One region of the Mesorhizobium sp. WSM4833 genome, then DNA from elsewhere that is predicted to be linked to it. Evidence: riboswitches for the same ligand, from Rfam matches in the RefSeq annotation. Region 1 holds a riboswitch; the other holds the start of a gene.
What was found. Region 1 has a riboswitch for cobalamin ahead of AC0L2D_RS11130 (aromatic ring-hydroxylating oxygenase subunit alpha). Riboswitches for the same ligand answer to the same signal wherever they lie in the genome.

Region 1 (7,692 bases):
TGAACAGATATTTGGCGGCCGGGTGGCTGTGCAGCGAGAAGTCGCCGGTCGGCCCATAGGCCTTGACGTGCGAACCGGGCGTCAGATGGTCGAACATCCAGCGCGTACCGGTGCTGCCCGCCTGCGCCTTGACCGTCACCGCGATCGAGAACGGCCGCGACGGCGAGGACGACAGCGTGTAGGTGCGCATCAGCGGCCCGTCCGATGTCGGCAGTTCCAGAGTCACGAACTGCCCCGGTTTGTAGCGGAACCAGGTCTGGTTGTCGGAGCGGAAGGTGAAGGTCTTCACGTCAGGCGCTTCGTCGCTGACGCCGATCACTTCCAGCACCTGCAGCCTGTCGTTCCAGGGCGTCATCTGGTCGAGATGGCGATAGAGGCCAAGGTCCGTCATCGCATTCATCCTCTTGTCCCCTGGGCTAGGCGACGCTGCGCAGGGCCGGCCGGCCGCCTTCGGCAAGGCGCGGCCCGATGAACGACGCGTACCACTCGACGAACTGGATCACGCCGCCCTCATGCAGCTCCGAATAGGGGCCTGGTTCATAGGCCGGCGACAGGATCCCGAAGGCGTTTTCCTCGACGATGCGGCGGTCCTGGTCGTTGGTCTCGGTCCAGACATGGGTGAGTTCAGCGAGGTCGTAGTCGACGCCTTCGACCGCATCCTTGTGGACGAGCCATTTCGTTGTCACCGCGGTTTCCGTGGCACTGATCGGCAGCACGCGGAAGGTAACGGCGTGGTCGCCGAGGATATGGTTCCAGGTCGTCGGATAGTGATAGAGCAGCAAGGAGCCGATGCGGTCGGTTGAAACGCTGTCGGACAGGTTCTTCTGGACCGCCCGTTTTCCCGTCATGGTGTAGCTGACGGCATCGCGCAGCAGCGGCGCGCGGGTGGCGCGGTACTGCCCTGCCGGATCGATGCGGAATTTGCTCGGCAAGCCTGATGCCTCGCATCTGGCCCAGTGTGCGACCATTTCAGGGTCGCTGTCGGCGCCATGGACGCCGGTTATGGTTGGAGCCTCGGGGAAGGTCTTGCACAACTCGGGATGATTGGCGGCGCAGTGGTAGCACTCGCGGTTGTTTTCCCAGACCAGCTTCCAGTTGCCCTTCTCGACGATCGTGCTCTCGAAGGCGATCTTTGCTTCACGCAGCCGGTGCGGCAAAAGATAGGGTTCGATCATCGCCCGCATCGGCGCGAAATCTGCCGGTTCCTTGGCCAGGCAGATGAAGATGTAGCCGCCGACGCTCTCGCAGGCGACCGGCTTCAGGCCGAAATCACTCTTGTCGAAACCGTCGGCCATCTGGCGGGCAAACAGCAGGCGGCCGTCCAGCTCGTAGGTCCACTGATGATACGGGCAGACGAGCTTTGCCGCGGTACCCTTCTCCGTGTTGCACACGCGGCTGCCGCGATGGCGGCAGGAATTGTGGAAGGCGTTGATCTTGCCGTGCTGGTCGCGGACAAGGACGACCGGATAATCGCCGACCTGCACGGTGATGTAGCTGCCCGGCTTCGGCAGTTCGCAATCATGGCCGATGAACAGCCAGTCGCGATACCAGATCAGCTCCATGTCGAGCTTGAAGTAGTCCGGATCGGTGTAGAAGGGCTGCTCCAGCGAAAAGCCTTGCCGGCGCCCCTTCAGGAGCCTCAGCATGTCGTTGCGGATATCCATGTCCTGTCCTCGTTCCTAAGGACTGAACTGGTGGTGACGGAGGAAGGATTGAAACGCAGGCCGGCTGTGTGCCGGACATGCGCTATCCACCTCTTGACCGCCCACCGCGATCAGTCGAGTCTAAAAATCTCGGGCTGGTTTCCGGGCTCTGGAGTTGTCCTTGCGGACCATCGCGACACCTTCCCAGGCGGTTGCCCAGTGGTCTCCCGTTGCGACTTGAACTCCACCACCGTTGCGGGGGCAGCGCCGGATTCTGACCGGCTTCCCAATTCTCCGCCTCGTCGTCACGAAGCGGCACCTGAGATGGTATGATCTAACCACGATCGCGGGCGCGCCGTCGGCATGAAAACGACATCGTATCCATGCGGCGCGACACGGCATGCGAAACGCTACTGCAGATCGTCGCGGGCCGAGATCCCACCTCCCGGGCGGCCATTTGCCGGCTGCGATCTTCCCGAATCCGACCCTTCGCGGGGGTCAAAAAAGGTTAATGGTTTCGAAAAGTGACTATTAGCTCGCCCTAAAATCGAACCGAACGGTTCGTTTCTGTTGACGGTGCGTGCAGGACGGTGTGAACGCTGGGCCTCTGAAACAGTCGGTGATCCATCAGGTGGCTACAGCTAACGCACTGATATGAAGAAGAAAAATGCATCCTTAGATTCCATTGGCACAATTTCAAGGTGTGGATTCATGGTCCACACGGAACAACTTCGTGATTGGAAAAGACGACCTTGCCCTCCCACATCGGGGCTGTCCGAACGACGCGATTTCATTTCCAAGACACGCCGCTAGACGGACGGAAAAAAGACGATACTGGAGTACCAAAAATGAAAAAGATCATTCTCACTGCCGCAGCCCTTCTGGCCATTTCCGGCAGCGCCTTCGCTGGTAGCGACCACTACGGTTCCAACGCCGCGGCAGCCACTGCTGTCGACAGCTCGTACACCGCTTCGACCAAGAAGTCGGAACCGGCTGCTCAGGCGCCTGCCCAGGGTGCTGACCGCAACCTCTTCGGCAACAACTAACAGCCGATTCCCAGTTTCCCGGTCGACGGCGGGCTCGCCCGCCGCCCTGGCGAAATTCAGACATTCAGGAGTATTCAAGATGAACAAGATCCTCATTGCTGCCGCCGCCGTTCTGGCCATCACCGGCAGCGCTTTCGCGGGCAGCGACAACTACGGTTCGAACGGCCCGAACCAGCCTGCCGCCGCTGTGGACCAGTCGTACACGGCTTCCACCAAGACCTCGGAACCGGCTGCCCAGACGCCCGCTCAGGGCAGCGACCGTAACCTCTTCGGTCGCTAACAACCAATTTCGCAACCGACGGCAGCTGTGTCTGCCGTCCTGGCGAAATCCAGAATTCAGGAGACTAAAATGAACAAGATCCTTATTGCTGCCGCCGCCGTTCTGGCCATCAACGGCAGTGCCTTCGCCGGCAGCGACAACTTTGGCTCCAATGGTGCCAATCAGCCTGCCGCCACGACTTCGGTCGACAGCACGCGCACCTCTTCGGTACGCAACACCGGCTCGCCGGTCTACAAGCTGCTGAACTCGTCGGGTGACACCACCCAGAAGTCTGCTCCGCAAGGTGCCGACCGCAACCTCTTCGGCAACAACTAACAACCGAAGTCGATCTCCAAGTCAAAGAGCGGCGGGCCCGGCCCGCCGCTCTTTTTTGTGCCTGACACGGTAATTGCGGTTAAGCCGCCTTTGCTTCCACTTCATGCAACGCGAAAGAACGTCCATCCGCGTCGAAGATATGCAGGTCCTCGCCATTGGCGCTCAGCCGCAATGTCGAGCCGCGCTTGACCTCGACATTGCCGGGCAGCTTGGTCACCAGCGGCAGATCGGCGCGGCCGATGTCGACATAGACAAGCTGCACCTCGCCGAGTTGCTCGACATAGTCGACCGTCCCCTCGAACAGATAGTCCGCGCCGCTGGCGATGATCAGGTCCTCCGGCCGCACGCCAAAGCTCACCGCGGCGCCCTTTGCCGAAGCCGGCGTCGCAATCGGCACGGTCGCCTTGCGTCCGCCGACATGGCTGACGACGGTCGGGTTTCCGGTCTTTTCGATGGTCGCCGGCAGGATGTTCATGGCCGGCGAGCCGATGAACTGGGCAACGAACAGATTGCCGGGCTTCTTGTAGAGGTCCATCGGCGTGCCGACCTGCTCGATATGGCCGTCCTTGAGCACCACGATGCGGTCGGCCAGCGTCATCGCCTCGACCTGGTCGTGGGTAACGTAGATCATGGTCGTGTTGGGCATCGATTCCTTGAGCTTGGCGATCTCGATGCGGGTGGCGACGCGCAGCGCGGCGTCGAGGTTCGAAAGCGGCTCGTCGAACAGGAACACCTTCGGATTGCGCACGATGGCGCGGCCGATGGCGACGCGCTGGCGCTGGCCACCCGACATCGCCTTGGGCAGGCGGTCGAGATATTTGGTCAGCTGCAGGATCTCGGCGGCCTGGCGCACGCGGCGGTCGATCTCGGCCTTGTTCTCTTTGCCGATCTTCATCGAGAACGCCATGTTGTCGTAGACGGTCATGTGCGGGTACAGCGCGTAGGACTGGAACACCATGGCGATGCCCCGCTTCGACGGCGGCACGTCGTTCACCACTTCGCCGGCTATTCTGAGTTCGCCGGAGGTGATTTCCTCGAGCCCGGCGATCGACCTCAGCAATGTCGACTTGCCGCAGCCCGACGGGCCGACGAAGACGATGAACTCGCCCGACTTAATATCGAGGTCGATGCCGTGGAGAATGTTCAGATTGCCGTAGGACTTCTTCACTTGTCTTAGCGTGACATCGGCCATTGGTTTCCTCCAGTGATTGGAAATTCAGTCGAGACGCCCGAACCAGGCGCCGTAGCCGCCAAGCTCGATGGAACCGCTGCTCGCCTGCCCCGAAAATCCGTGCCCGGGCAGAGGTTGCAGCGATCGGCCGCCAAGGTCAACCTTGGCCCGCCCGGCTCCCAGATTGAAGACGCAGACGATCTGCTCGTTGCCTGCGCGGCGCGTGAAGGCCACGGTATCTCCCTCACTTTCGATGAAGGTGATGTCGCCCTTGGCCAGCGCCGGATGGGCACGCCGGAAGCTGAGAAAGCGCCGGTAGTGCTCGAGCAGCGAAGCCTCGTCGCCCTGCTGGACATTGACCGCTTGCGCCAAATGCTTGGCCGGCACCGGCAGCCAGGGTTTTGCCTGGGAGAAGCCGCCATTCTTGGCGCCGCCGTCCCACACCATCGGTGTGCGGCAGCCGTCGCGGCCCTTGAATTCAGGCCAGAAGCGGATGCCGTAGGGATCCTGCAAATCCTCGAACCGAAGGTCGGCCTCGCCGAGCCCAAGTTCCTCACCCTGATAGATGCAGACCGAACCGCGCAAGGACATCAGCAGCGCCGAGATGACCTTGAGGTAGGCGGTCGGGTCGGGCTCATTGGCGGCCCAGCGCGAGGCCGGGCGCATTACATCGTGGTTGGAGAAGGCCCAGCACGACCAGCCATCGCTGGCGACCTTGCCGAAGGATTCCAGCACCGAGCGGACCTTGCCCGCGCTGATCTTTTCCGGCGCCAGGAAATCGAAGGAGTAGCACATGTGCACGCGCTTGCCGCCGGCGGTGTAGGCGGCCACCACTTCAAGCCCACGCTGCGAATCGCCGACCTCGCCGACCGCTGCCGTTGCCGGATATTCATCGAGCAGGGCACGGAACCGTTCGAGGAAGCCGAGGTTCTCGGGCCGGCTCTTGTCGTAGAGATGGTCCTGGTAGTTGTAGGGGTTGACCGCCGGCGCGGTCTGGTCGTTGCGCTCTTCCGGCGGCAGCGGCGGGTTGTTTTCCAAGCCCTGGCTGTGGAAGTAGAAATTGATGGTGTCGAGCCGGAAACCATCGACGCCGCGCTCCAGCCAGAAGCGGGTGACGTCGAGCAACGCGTCCTGGACTTCGTGGTTGTGGAAGTTGAGGTCGGGCTGCTCGGCCAGAAAATTGTGCATGTAATATTGCTGGCGGCTGGTGTCCCATTGCCAGGCCGAGCCGCCGAAGATCGACAGCCAGTTGTTGGGCGGCGTGCCGTCCGGCCTGGCGTCTGCCCAGACGTACCAGTCGGCCTTCGGGTTGCTGCGGCTCGACCGGCTTTCCTTGAACCACGGGTGGTTGTCGGCGGTGTGCGACAGCACCTCGTCGATCATCACCTTCAAGCCCAGCCTGTGTGCCTCGGCGGTCAGCGCGTCGAAGTCGGCCAGCGTGCCGAACATCGGATCGACGTCGCAGTAATCCGACACGTCATAGCCGAAATCCTTCATCGGCGACTTGAAGAATGGCGAAATCCAGATGGCGTCCGCACCGAGTGCCGCGATGTAGGGTAGCCGCCCGATGATGCCCTTAAGGTCACCGATGCCGTCGCCGTTCGAGTCCTGGTAGCTGCGCGGATAAATCTGGTAGATCACCGCGCCCCGCCACCAGTCGCGATCGATGGCGAGGTCAGGCTTCGAGCTGGCCTTCAAAGCGGATTGCATCGTCTCAGCCTCCTTTCACCGAGCCGGCAAGCAGCCCGCGGACAAAATAGCGCTGCAGCGAGAAGAACACGATCAGCGGCACGATGATGGTCACGAAAGCCGATGTCGTCAGAATCTCCCAGTCGCCGCCGCGTGAGCCCAACAGCGCGTTGAGCTTGGCGGTCAGCACGATCTGGTCTGCCTCTGTGCCGAGGAAAACCATCGCCACCAGCAGATCGTTCCATACCCACAGGAACTGGAAGATGGCAAACGAAGCCAGCACCGGAAACGACAGCGGCAAGACGATCTTGACGAAGATCTCGAAATCGCTGGCGCCGTCGATGCGCGCCGATTCCATGATTTCGCGCGGCAGGCCGGCAATGTAGCTGCGCAGCAGGTAGATGGCGAAGGGCAGGCCGAAGCCGGTATGCGCCAGCCAGATGCCGAGATAGGTCTTCGACGGCATGCCGAAGAAAGCGCCGACGCCGTTGTAGAGTTTCAACAGCGGGATCAGCGACATCTGCAACGGCACCACCAGCAAGCCGATGATGACCGCGATCAGCAGCGCCCGGCCGGGAAACCGCATCCAGGCCAGCGCATAAGCGGCAAAGGCGGCGATCAGGATCGGGATGACGGTCGCCGGAATGGTGACGGTCAGGGAATTCATGAAAGACCGTCCGATGCCTTCGGAGAACAGCACGGTTTTGTAATTATCGGTGGTGAATTTCGGCGGCGCCGACGAAGCATAATAGACGCGCTGGCCGCGATCGCCTTCGAACGCTTTCGGGGACTGCATGACGAAGCTGCCGTCGGCATTGAGCTGCAAGGTCACGCCGTCGCCGAGATCGGCTGTGGTGCCGGCGGGATACTGCGTCGGTGCCGCCGATTTGACCCCGAAGGCGCTGATGTCGCGCTTGGCGCCGTCGCCGAAGATATTGCCCTCGAGCACGAACTTGCCGTCCTTCTCGACTTGCGCCGAGGCGGGCGGCAGCCGGCCGGCTTCGGTCTGGGTGGAACTGGCGAACGAGTTCCACCAGCCCGAGGCGATGATCTGGTTCTTGTCGCGCAGCGATGAAACCAGGATGCCGAGGGTCGGTATGGTCCAGATGGCGACGAAGATGAGCACGGCGATGTGGACGCCAAAGCGGCTGGCGAAGGAATTTCCGGTCGCGACTGCCATCTCAATGTCCTCCCGTCTCTTTGTTCGCCTGGCGGATGTTCCAGACCATGATCGGAATGACCGCAATCATGATGATGATGGCGATGGTGGCGCCGCGGCCGAAATCGCCGCCGCCGCGGAACATCCAGTCGAACATCAGATTGGCCAGCACCTGGCTGTTCCACTGGCCGTTGGTCATGGTCAGCACGATGTCGAATACTTTGAGCACCAGAATGGTGATCGTGGTCCAGACCACGGCGATGGTGCCCCAGATCTGCGGCACCATGATCTTCCAGAAGATCTGGAACGGATTGGCGCCGTCGATGACGGCGGCTTCCAGCGTTTCCTCGGGGATGCCGCGCAGGGCGGAAGACAGGATGACCATGGCA
Region 2 (7,692 bases), on a different contig from region 1:
AGGCCGCGTGGCCGGCCGCAATCGTGCTGGCCGCAAATGTCCTTGCGCCTCTAGCCGCGTCGGCGCGCGGTGCCTTCGAGACCTTGCCCGCGGCCATCGCTTTGTCGATCGCCGCCGCGAGCGCGGTTGCGGTGCTGGCGCTGTCGGCATTGCTGGCATTCGACGCGCTGCTGTTCCGACTGATGGCGAGCCATGACGACGAAGCTTCCGGCGGTGCCGCGGTAGATGACATGTTGGCGCGCATGCGCCTGAAACCGGCTCCGTTCGCGACACGCTTGCTCGATGACCGCATGGCCGGCACAAGCCGCTTGCTGTTCAAGCAGCGCGCTGCCCTGGCTCTGTTTGCCGCAGCGCTTCTGGCGGCAGGGTTTTGGGCGCCGCGATGAACAAGCTTTCGCTCAAGACCTTCACCTTGCTGCAGACGGTAACCTCCGTCGGCCTGTCGGCTCTGGCCCGGATGGTGACCGGGGTGCGGCCGATCTGGAACGGCAGCCTGCCCTCCGAGCGGCAGCGCATCTATTTCGCCAATCACACCAGCCATGGCGACTTCATCCTTTTGTCGGCCTGTCTCAGCGAAAGGGAGCGCGCGATCACCCATGCTGTTGCCGCAGGCGAATATTGGGGGAAGTCGCGGCTGCGCCGCTTCATCGCGCAGGACATGTTGTCGTCCGTGCTCATCAACCGGCAATGGACGAGACCTGAGGAAAACCCCATCGAGATCATGCTGTCGGTTCTCGACCAAGGGCACTCGCTTATCCTGTTTCCCGAAGGCACACGCAACATGACAGACGAGCCGCTGCTGGCGTTCCGCTCCGGGCTCTACAATCTGTCGACGGCGCGGCCTGAGGTCGAGCTGATCCCGTGCTGGATCGAGAACATGTCGCGCGTGCTGCCCAAGGGCCAGTTCCTGCCGGTGCCGCTGCTGTGCCGCGTCGTTTTCGGCGCGCCTGTCGCGGTTGGCCCGGGCGAAGAACGCCGCGCCTTTCTCGAGCGCGCCCACGCCGCGCTTCTGGCGCTCAACCCGCGTCCCGAGCGAGACGATTGATGCGCCACGAAATCTCCATCCTGATCATCGGCCTGCTGGCGGTTTTGACCACCGCCAGCATCGTCGCCACCATCCTTTCGGCGCGAGCGCCGAAGCCGCTGAGCTCGACGCTTGTCAATCTCACGCAGCGCATCAACGCCTGGTGGGTGATGGTGGCGCTGATGACGGTCGCCTTCTTCTTCGGCCGTTACGGGATGACCATCCTGTTTGCGCTGATTTCCTTCGCCGCGCTGCGCGAATTCGTGACGCTGACGCATACGCGCCGCAGCGACCATTGGGTGCTGCTCGGCATGTTCGGCATCATCATCCCGTTTCAGTACTGGCTGGTGTGGACCGCCTGGTACGGGCTCTTCGTCATCTTCATTCCGGTCTACTGCTTCCTCTTGATGCCGGCCATCACGGCGCTGCATGGCGACACCGAACGCTTCCTCGAGCGGATCGCCGCGCAGCAATGGGCGGTGATGATCTCGGTCTATTGCGTCAGCCACGTCCCCGCCCTGCTGACACTCGACGTGCCAGGCTTCGAAGGCCGCACCTTGCTGCTGATCGCCTTCCTGATCATCGTCGTGCAAGGCAGCGACGTGCTGCAGTACATCTTCGGCAAGCTGTTTGGTAAACACCGGTTTTCGCCGAACGTCTCGCCGTCGAAAACCTGGGAAGGGCTGATCGGCGGACTGGTGTCGGCGAGCCTGCTCGGCGCGCTGTTGTCGTTCGTGACGCCCTTCTCGCCGCTGCAGGCGGCAGGCGTGGCCTTCGTCGCCTGCTCGATGGGATTCCTAGGCGGGCTGGTCGCCTCGGCCATCAAGCGCGACCAGGGCGTCAAGGACTGGGGCCATCTCATCGAAGGCCATGGCGGCATGATGGACCGCACCGACAGCCTGGTCTTCGCCGCCCCGGTGTTCTTCCACATCGTGCGCTATTTCTGGACCGTGTGATCCGGCGACCGGTTGCCAAACGCGCTCAAAGCCGGTTGCGGATCAGCATGGTGACGACGAAGAACGCACCGACCGAGCTGGTGATGATGCCGATCGGCAGTTCCTGCGGCGGCAGCAGCGTTCGGGCCAGAAGATCGCTGGCCAGCAAAAGCACCGCGCCGAAGACGGCGCAGCTGGCAACCAGGCGCAGATGCAAGGGGCCTGCCAGCGGCCGCGACAGATGCGGGATCATCAGCCCGACGAAGCCGATGACCCCGGCGACAGAGACCAGGATCGCCGTCGAGAAGGCGGCGACGAGAAACGTCATTCGGCGCATGCGCGCCACTGGCACGCCAAGGCTTTCGGCGGCGTTTTCGCCGGCCAAGAAGGCATCGAGCCGGCGGTGGTTCCACAGCGCGTAAGCCAGAATGGTGCCCGCACCCAGCGCGCCCAACCAGATATTGTCCCAGCGCGCCAGGCCAAGGCCGCCCATCGTCCAAAACAACACGGAGTGGGCGGCGCGCTGGTCGCCGGCAAAGACCAGGTAGTTGGTCAAGGCGGTGAACATGAAGGACACGGCAAGGCCGGCGAGGATCAGCCGCTCCGGCCCTTGGCCCCTCACCCGCGCGACCAGCAGCAGGACGACGCCGGCGGCCAATATGCCGCCGGTGAAGGCCGCGACCGGCAACGTCCAGATGCCAAAGCTGTCGCCGAAGACGGTGATGACGGAAACAGCACCGGCGGCGGCGCCCGACGACAGGCCGAACAGGAACGGATCGGCGAGATCGTTGCGGGTCACTGTCTGCAGCAGCGCGCCGACTACGCCGAGGCCCGCGCCGACGCAGATGGCCAGGATCGTGCGCGGCAGCCGCAGATCGACGACGATCTTGCCGACCGGCCCGGACACGTCGTGCCCGCCTAAGCCGATTGCGCGGCCAAGCGCTGCTACAACGTCGGCCAGCGGGATCAGCGTCGAGCCATAGGCGATCGACAGCAGAGCGAGAGCGGCGATCGCCGCCGCTCCCGCCAGCATGGCCAACGCAAATGCCGGATGGCGCAAGCTCAAAATGCTTCCGGGTGCATGGCCTTGGCGATCTTGTCGATCGCTTCGATGTTGGCGGGTCCAGGCGTCAGCTCGGCGTAGCGGAGGGCGACGAAGCGCTCGTTCTTGACCGCGTCGGTCTCCTTCATGGCCGGATGCGCTTTCAGGAAATCGAGCAGCTTCCTGTAGCCGCCACCGTCCTGGTAATCGAGCAGGATGAGGAATTGCGGATTGCGCGACGCCACCGTTTCCCAATCTGTGTTGCCCCAGCTGGTGTCCATGTCAGCCATGATGTTGTCGCCGCCGGCGGCAGTTATCATGGCGCTGGGGATGGCGAACTTGCCTGCGGTGAACGGCTTGTCCTCGCCGGAATCGTAGAGGAACACCCGCGTGCCCTTGGCGCTGCCGACCTTGGCGGTGATGTCGGCGAGCTGCGCCTTCCAGCCAGAGACAAGCTTTTCCGCCTCTGTCTCCTTGCCGAAGATCTTGCCCAGCTTTTCGACGTCGCCATAGAGCAGGTCCATCGAGGCGGCGGGGCGGCTCTTGTCGAGATGGACGCAGCTTTCCGTCAGCACCAGCGTCTTGATGCCGTGCGGGGCAAGCGTGTCGGGCGTCACCTCGCCACCCGGCTTCATGCCGTAGTACCAGCCGGCGAAGAAGAAATCCGGCTCGACGGCCACGAGGTTTTCGAGCGTCGGATATTTCGGCGCCAGCTCCGGGATCGAACCCTGCTCTGCCTTGAATTCGGAACCGACCTTGTACCATCCGGTGATGCCCGTCAGGCCGACGATTGACGGCTGCAATTTCAGCGCGAAAGCCATCTCGGCCATGTTCAGATCATGGATGACAGCGCGCTTCGGCGGCGCGTCGAAGGTCAGCGGCTTGCCGCAGCTGTCGACGGTTACCGGGAAGGCGAAGGCGGTCGAGGTCAGCAGCGAGACGGCAAGCGAAAAAGCGAGGCGTTTCACGGGTATGCTCCTTGTGGGTGGGATCGGGTCGACTATGGAACGGCTTCAATCACGACGGCGGCGCGGCACGGTTCGGAACCTCGAACACCGTCAACTCTCGATCCTCGGTCGGATGGCGCAGGCGCAGCACATCGATGCCGAAAATCTCGCGGATCAGCTGTTGGGCCAGCGCTTCGCGCGGTGCGGCGAGCGCTTGCAGACGGGCATGGTTCATCACCGCCACCCTGGTGGCGAAGGGTGCTACCAGCGCCAGATCGTGCAGCACCGCGATCACCGTCATCTCAAAGCCTGCCACGAGGTCGAGCAGTTCGCCGCGGGCGCGCGGGTCCAGATGGTTGGTCGGTTCGTCGAGGAACAGGATTTTGGGCTGCTGGGCGATGGCGCGCGCCAGTTGGGCGCGCTGGCGCTCGCCGCCCGACAGCGAGCCGACGGTGCGGCCAAGCAGCGGCAGCAGGCCGGTCCGGCGCAGCGCATCGACGACAATGTCGCGTTCCTCGCGCCTGCGCCTCAGTCCGGCGTGCGGGACCCGGCCAAGCTCGACATAATCGATCACCGCCAGCCGTGGATCGGGCTGGTCGGTCTGGCCGACAACGGCGATATGCAGCGCCCGCTCGGCGGCCGAAATCCTGTCCAGCCGCCGCCCGCCAAGCTTCACCTCGCCGGAACTTGGCCGCAGCATGCCCGACAGCATGCGCAGCAGCGTCGTCTTGCCGGCGCCGTTGGGACCGATGATGGCAAGGCGATCGCCAGCGGCCACCGAGAAGCTGACCGCCTGGACCAGATTCCGCCCATTCGCCATGGCACAGAGGTCATGGGCTTCGAGAAGCGCTGCGCTCATCGGCTGCAGCCCGCCGGATTGCGGGGACGGCAAAGCGTGCGCATGGTGATGCGATGATCGATGGAGCCGTCCAACTTTCCGTCACTTTCCAAAACTGGCGACGGAAGGAAGCTGGCGAAGCGGCCGACAAGACCGGGACTCGCGTTTCCTCCCGGCACACCCCGTCCGGTCAACTCAGTGATGGCAGGTCTCCTGGCTCGCGGGTCGTTGCGCCATCCTGCCTTCCCAGCCTTGCCGGCCAGTGGCATTCACGGATTTTGCTAGCCGCTTACAGTTGCGGGGGCAGCCACGGCCTCGACCTGAACAGGCCTCACCGTGTTCCCTTTTCACCCCTCGCCTTTCGGCTCGGGGACCATCACCACTTCAGCGTAGATTTCCACCAAACGCTTCGCAATGGATTTCTCGGACGAAGTGGTGGGCCAGCTAACGGAAACAGGCATTGCACGCTCACTTTATGTAATAACATAACATTCTTAGGAGATGACGCGGCCCGCTGTCAAGCGAAAGCCCATGGGATCGGCGCAGATTGCACGGAATGCGCAATTTCGATCAAACTGGCCGCGCCAGGAAACGCCAAGATGATCCGGCCAATGCGAAAAGGAGCCCCATGAACCCGACCGAGAAAGCGCTGTGGTTCGTCGAGAGCCATCTGCCGGAGGCGATCTCGCTTGACGATGTCGCGCAAAGCAGCGGCGTGTCGCGTTTTCATGTGACGCGCGCCTTCGGCGCCGCAACCGGCCGCTCGGTGATGGGTTACATGCGCTCACGCCGGCTGACCGAGGCGGCGCGCAAGCTGGCCGGCGGAGCGCCCGACATCCTCGCCGTCGCGCTCGACGCCGGCTACAACTCGCATGAGGCGTTCACCCGTGCCTTCCGCGATCAGTTCGGCACCACGCCGGAACTGGTGCGCGCGCAAGGCTCGACCAACAACCTCGACCTCGTGGAGCCGATCCTGATGGACCAGTCCTTCCTCACCAATCTCGAACCACCGCGCTTCGAGACCAGCCGGCCGTTCCTGATCGCCGGCCTCGGCGAACGCTACAGCTGTGAAACCAGCGCCGGGATTCCGATGCAGTGGCAGCGTTTTGCACCCTATATCGGCAACATCCCCGGCGAGATCTCAGGCGTTTTCTACGGCGTGTGCCTTAACGGCGACGACGCGGGCAATTTCGACTATGTCGTCGGCGTCGAAGTGTCCGGCTTTGCGGATCTGCCGAAGGACTTCTATCGGGTGCGGGTGCCGGCGCAGAAATATGCGGTGTTCTCGCACCGCGAGCACATCTCATCCATCCGCCGGACGATCAACACGATCTGGAACAGTTGGCTGCCCGACTCCGGTCACGAAATCGCGGATGCACCGGAATTCGAGCGCTATGGACCGGAGTTCGATGCCCACAGCGGCAATGGCGGGCTGGAGATCTGGGTACCGGTGAAGGGGTAGCTCGATCACGCCATCGGCAGCGCCGGCCAGCGATCGATGACCTTTCCGCCGGAAAACACGGCGATCGACCCGAATTGCTGCAGCACGGCCTCGCTCTGCGTCGGCCTTAGAAACGCGTAGTCGCCTGGCCTTGCGGTCGCATCGGCAGGCAAGCCCATGAATTGCTGGTTGGAGGACAGGCCGAGCAGGCCGTTCGTCTTCATGCCTTGGGGGAAGACCGGCTCGGCCATCCACTTGCCGCCATAGAGATAGCAGCCCTTGCGCGGGAAGCGGCCGAGCGCCTGCAGCAGGCGGGTGACGGCCGGCGGGCCAGGCAGCATCGGCTCGACCACTTTCAGGATCGGCGTAGCGATGAAAGCCGCCGGCTGGAAGCCGTCGAGGCCTGGCGTATCGAAGTCGCTGGGCAGCACGAAGGCCGAGCCCATCGACACTTCATTGGCCGCGCCGCCACGATGAAGCAGTGCGGTCTTGCTGCCGCCGATGTTGAGGATACGGCGCTGGTCGGCGCCGAGACAGGCGACGAACGCCGCAGCCTGCGCCGACGCCTCCGCCAATGCCTTTGCCGGTCCGCCGAAAAGGCCGGGAATGAGCGGCGCATGCGCCTCGTAGGCCATGACGCCTTCGCAATGCAGCCGGGCCGGCAACGCGCTCAACGCCTTCGACAAGGCCGCGGGATCAGCAAAGCCGCCGCGATGCAGCCCGACATCGATCTCGAAAGCGATGCGCAGGCCGATGCCGAGTTCGTCAGCGAGAGCACCGTATTCCGCCAGTCTCTCCTCGCTGTCGATCAGCCAGCAGACACGCGACCAGTCGGCATCATCCTTCACCAGCGCAGCCCTTGCCGCACCGATCGGCATCGGCTTGCCGTAGAGCAGATCGGCATCCGGAAACGCCTTCAGCACCGCCTCGCTGATCGGCGGGTGGAAGGTCATGAAGCGCTCATGGCGAAGCGCCTTGCCTATATGCGCAAGCAGCGGCAGGCAGGCGAGCGATTTGTCGACCAGCCGCACGGCCAGGCCGGGATCCAGCCTCCCTTTTACCAGGGCAATGTTTCCGTCCAGCCGATCGCGGTCGAGCAGCAGGCAGGGTCGGAAGATGCCGGCGGTCTTCAGCGCATCCGAGAGGGTGGAAAAATAGGTGCTCATCATTCGATGCCGAACAGGCCGGCCATGTAGGGCGACACGAAGCGGTTTTCCGGATCGATGTCGCGGCGCACCGCCATGGCATCATCCCAGCGCGGGTAGAGCTTTTTCAGCTCCGCCGCTTTCAGGCTGTGCATCTTGCCCCAATGCGGCCGGCCGCCATGTCTGCGGAAGATCGGCTCTGCCGCCCGCATGAACGGCAAAGGATCGTTCGCGGCATCGTGGTGGATGGCGATGGAGCAGGTCGGCCTGTTGTAGAAGGGCGATAGCCAGAACTGATCGGGCGCGACCGAGCGCACCTC

Region 2: another riboswitch for cobalamin. It lies ahead of AC0L2D_RS13065 (ABC transporter ATP-binding protein); the one in region 1 lies ahead of AC0L2D_RS11130 (aromatic ring-hydroxylating oxygenase subunit alpha).

Annotation. Positions count from the first base shown of each region.
Region 1 is NZ_JBVVQG010000005.1:81,357-89,048, reverse strand. It holds gene AC0L2D_RS11135 (FAD-binding oxidoreductase) at 1-391, opposite strand, end outside; gene AC0L2D_RS11130 (aromatic ring-hydroxylating oxygenase subunit alpha) at 417-1,664, opposite strand; cobalamin riboswitch at 1,780-1,981, opposite strand; gene AC0L2D_RS11125 (DUF680 domain-containing protein) at 2,492-2,689, shown strand; gene AC0L2D_RS11120 (DUF680 domain-containing protein) at 2,769-2,969, shown strand; gene AC0L2D_RS11115 (DUF680 domain-containing protein) at 3,039-3,284, shown strand; gene AC0L2D_RS11110 (ABC transporter ATP-binding protein) at 3,364-4,476, opposite strand; gene bglA (beta-galactosidase BglA) at 4,501-6,165, opposite strand; gene AC0L2D_RS11100 (carbohydrate ABC transporter permease) at 6,170-7,324, opposite strand; gene AC0L2D_RS11095 (carbohydrate ABC transporter permease) at 7,326-7,692, opposite strand, start outside.
Region 2 is NZ_JBVVQG010000006.1:4,952-12,643, reverse strand. It holds gene AC0L2D_RS13090 (hypothetical protein) at 1-386, shown strand, start outside; gene AC0L2D_RS13085 (lysophospholipid acyltransferase family protein) at 383-1,045, shown strand; gene AC0L2D_RS13080 (phosphatidate cytidylyltransferase) at 1,045-1,980, shown strand; gene AC0L2D_RS13075 (FecCD family ABC transporter permease) at 2,006-2,992, opposite strand; gene AC0L2D_RS13070 (ABC transporter substrate-binding protein) at 3,022-3,969, opposite strand; gene AC0L2D_RS13065 (ABC transporter ATP-binding protein) at 4,019-4,807, opposite strand; cobalamin riboswitch at 4,973-5,179, opposite strand; gene AC0L2D_RS13060 (AraC family transcriptional regulator) at 5,415-6,248, shown strand; gene AC0L2D_RS13055 (alanine racemase) at 6,254-7,393, opposite strand; gene AC0L2D_RS13050 (D-arabinono-1,4-lactone oxidase) at 7,393-7,692, opposite strand, start outside.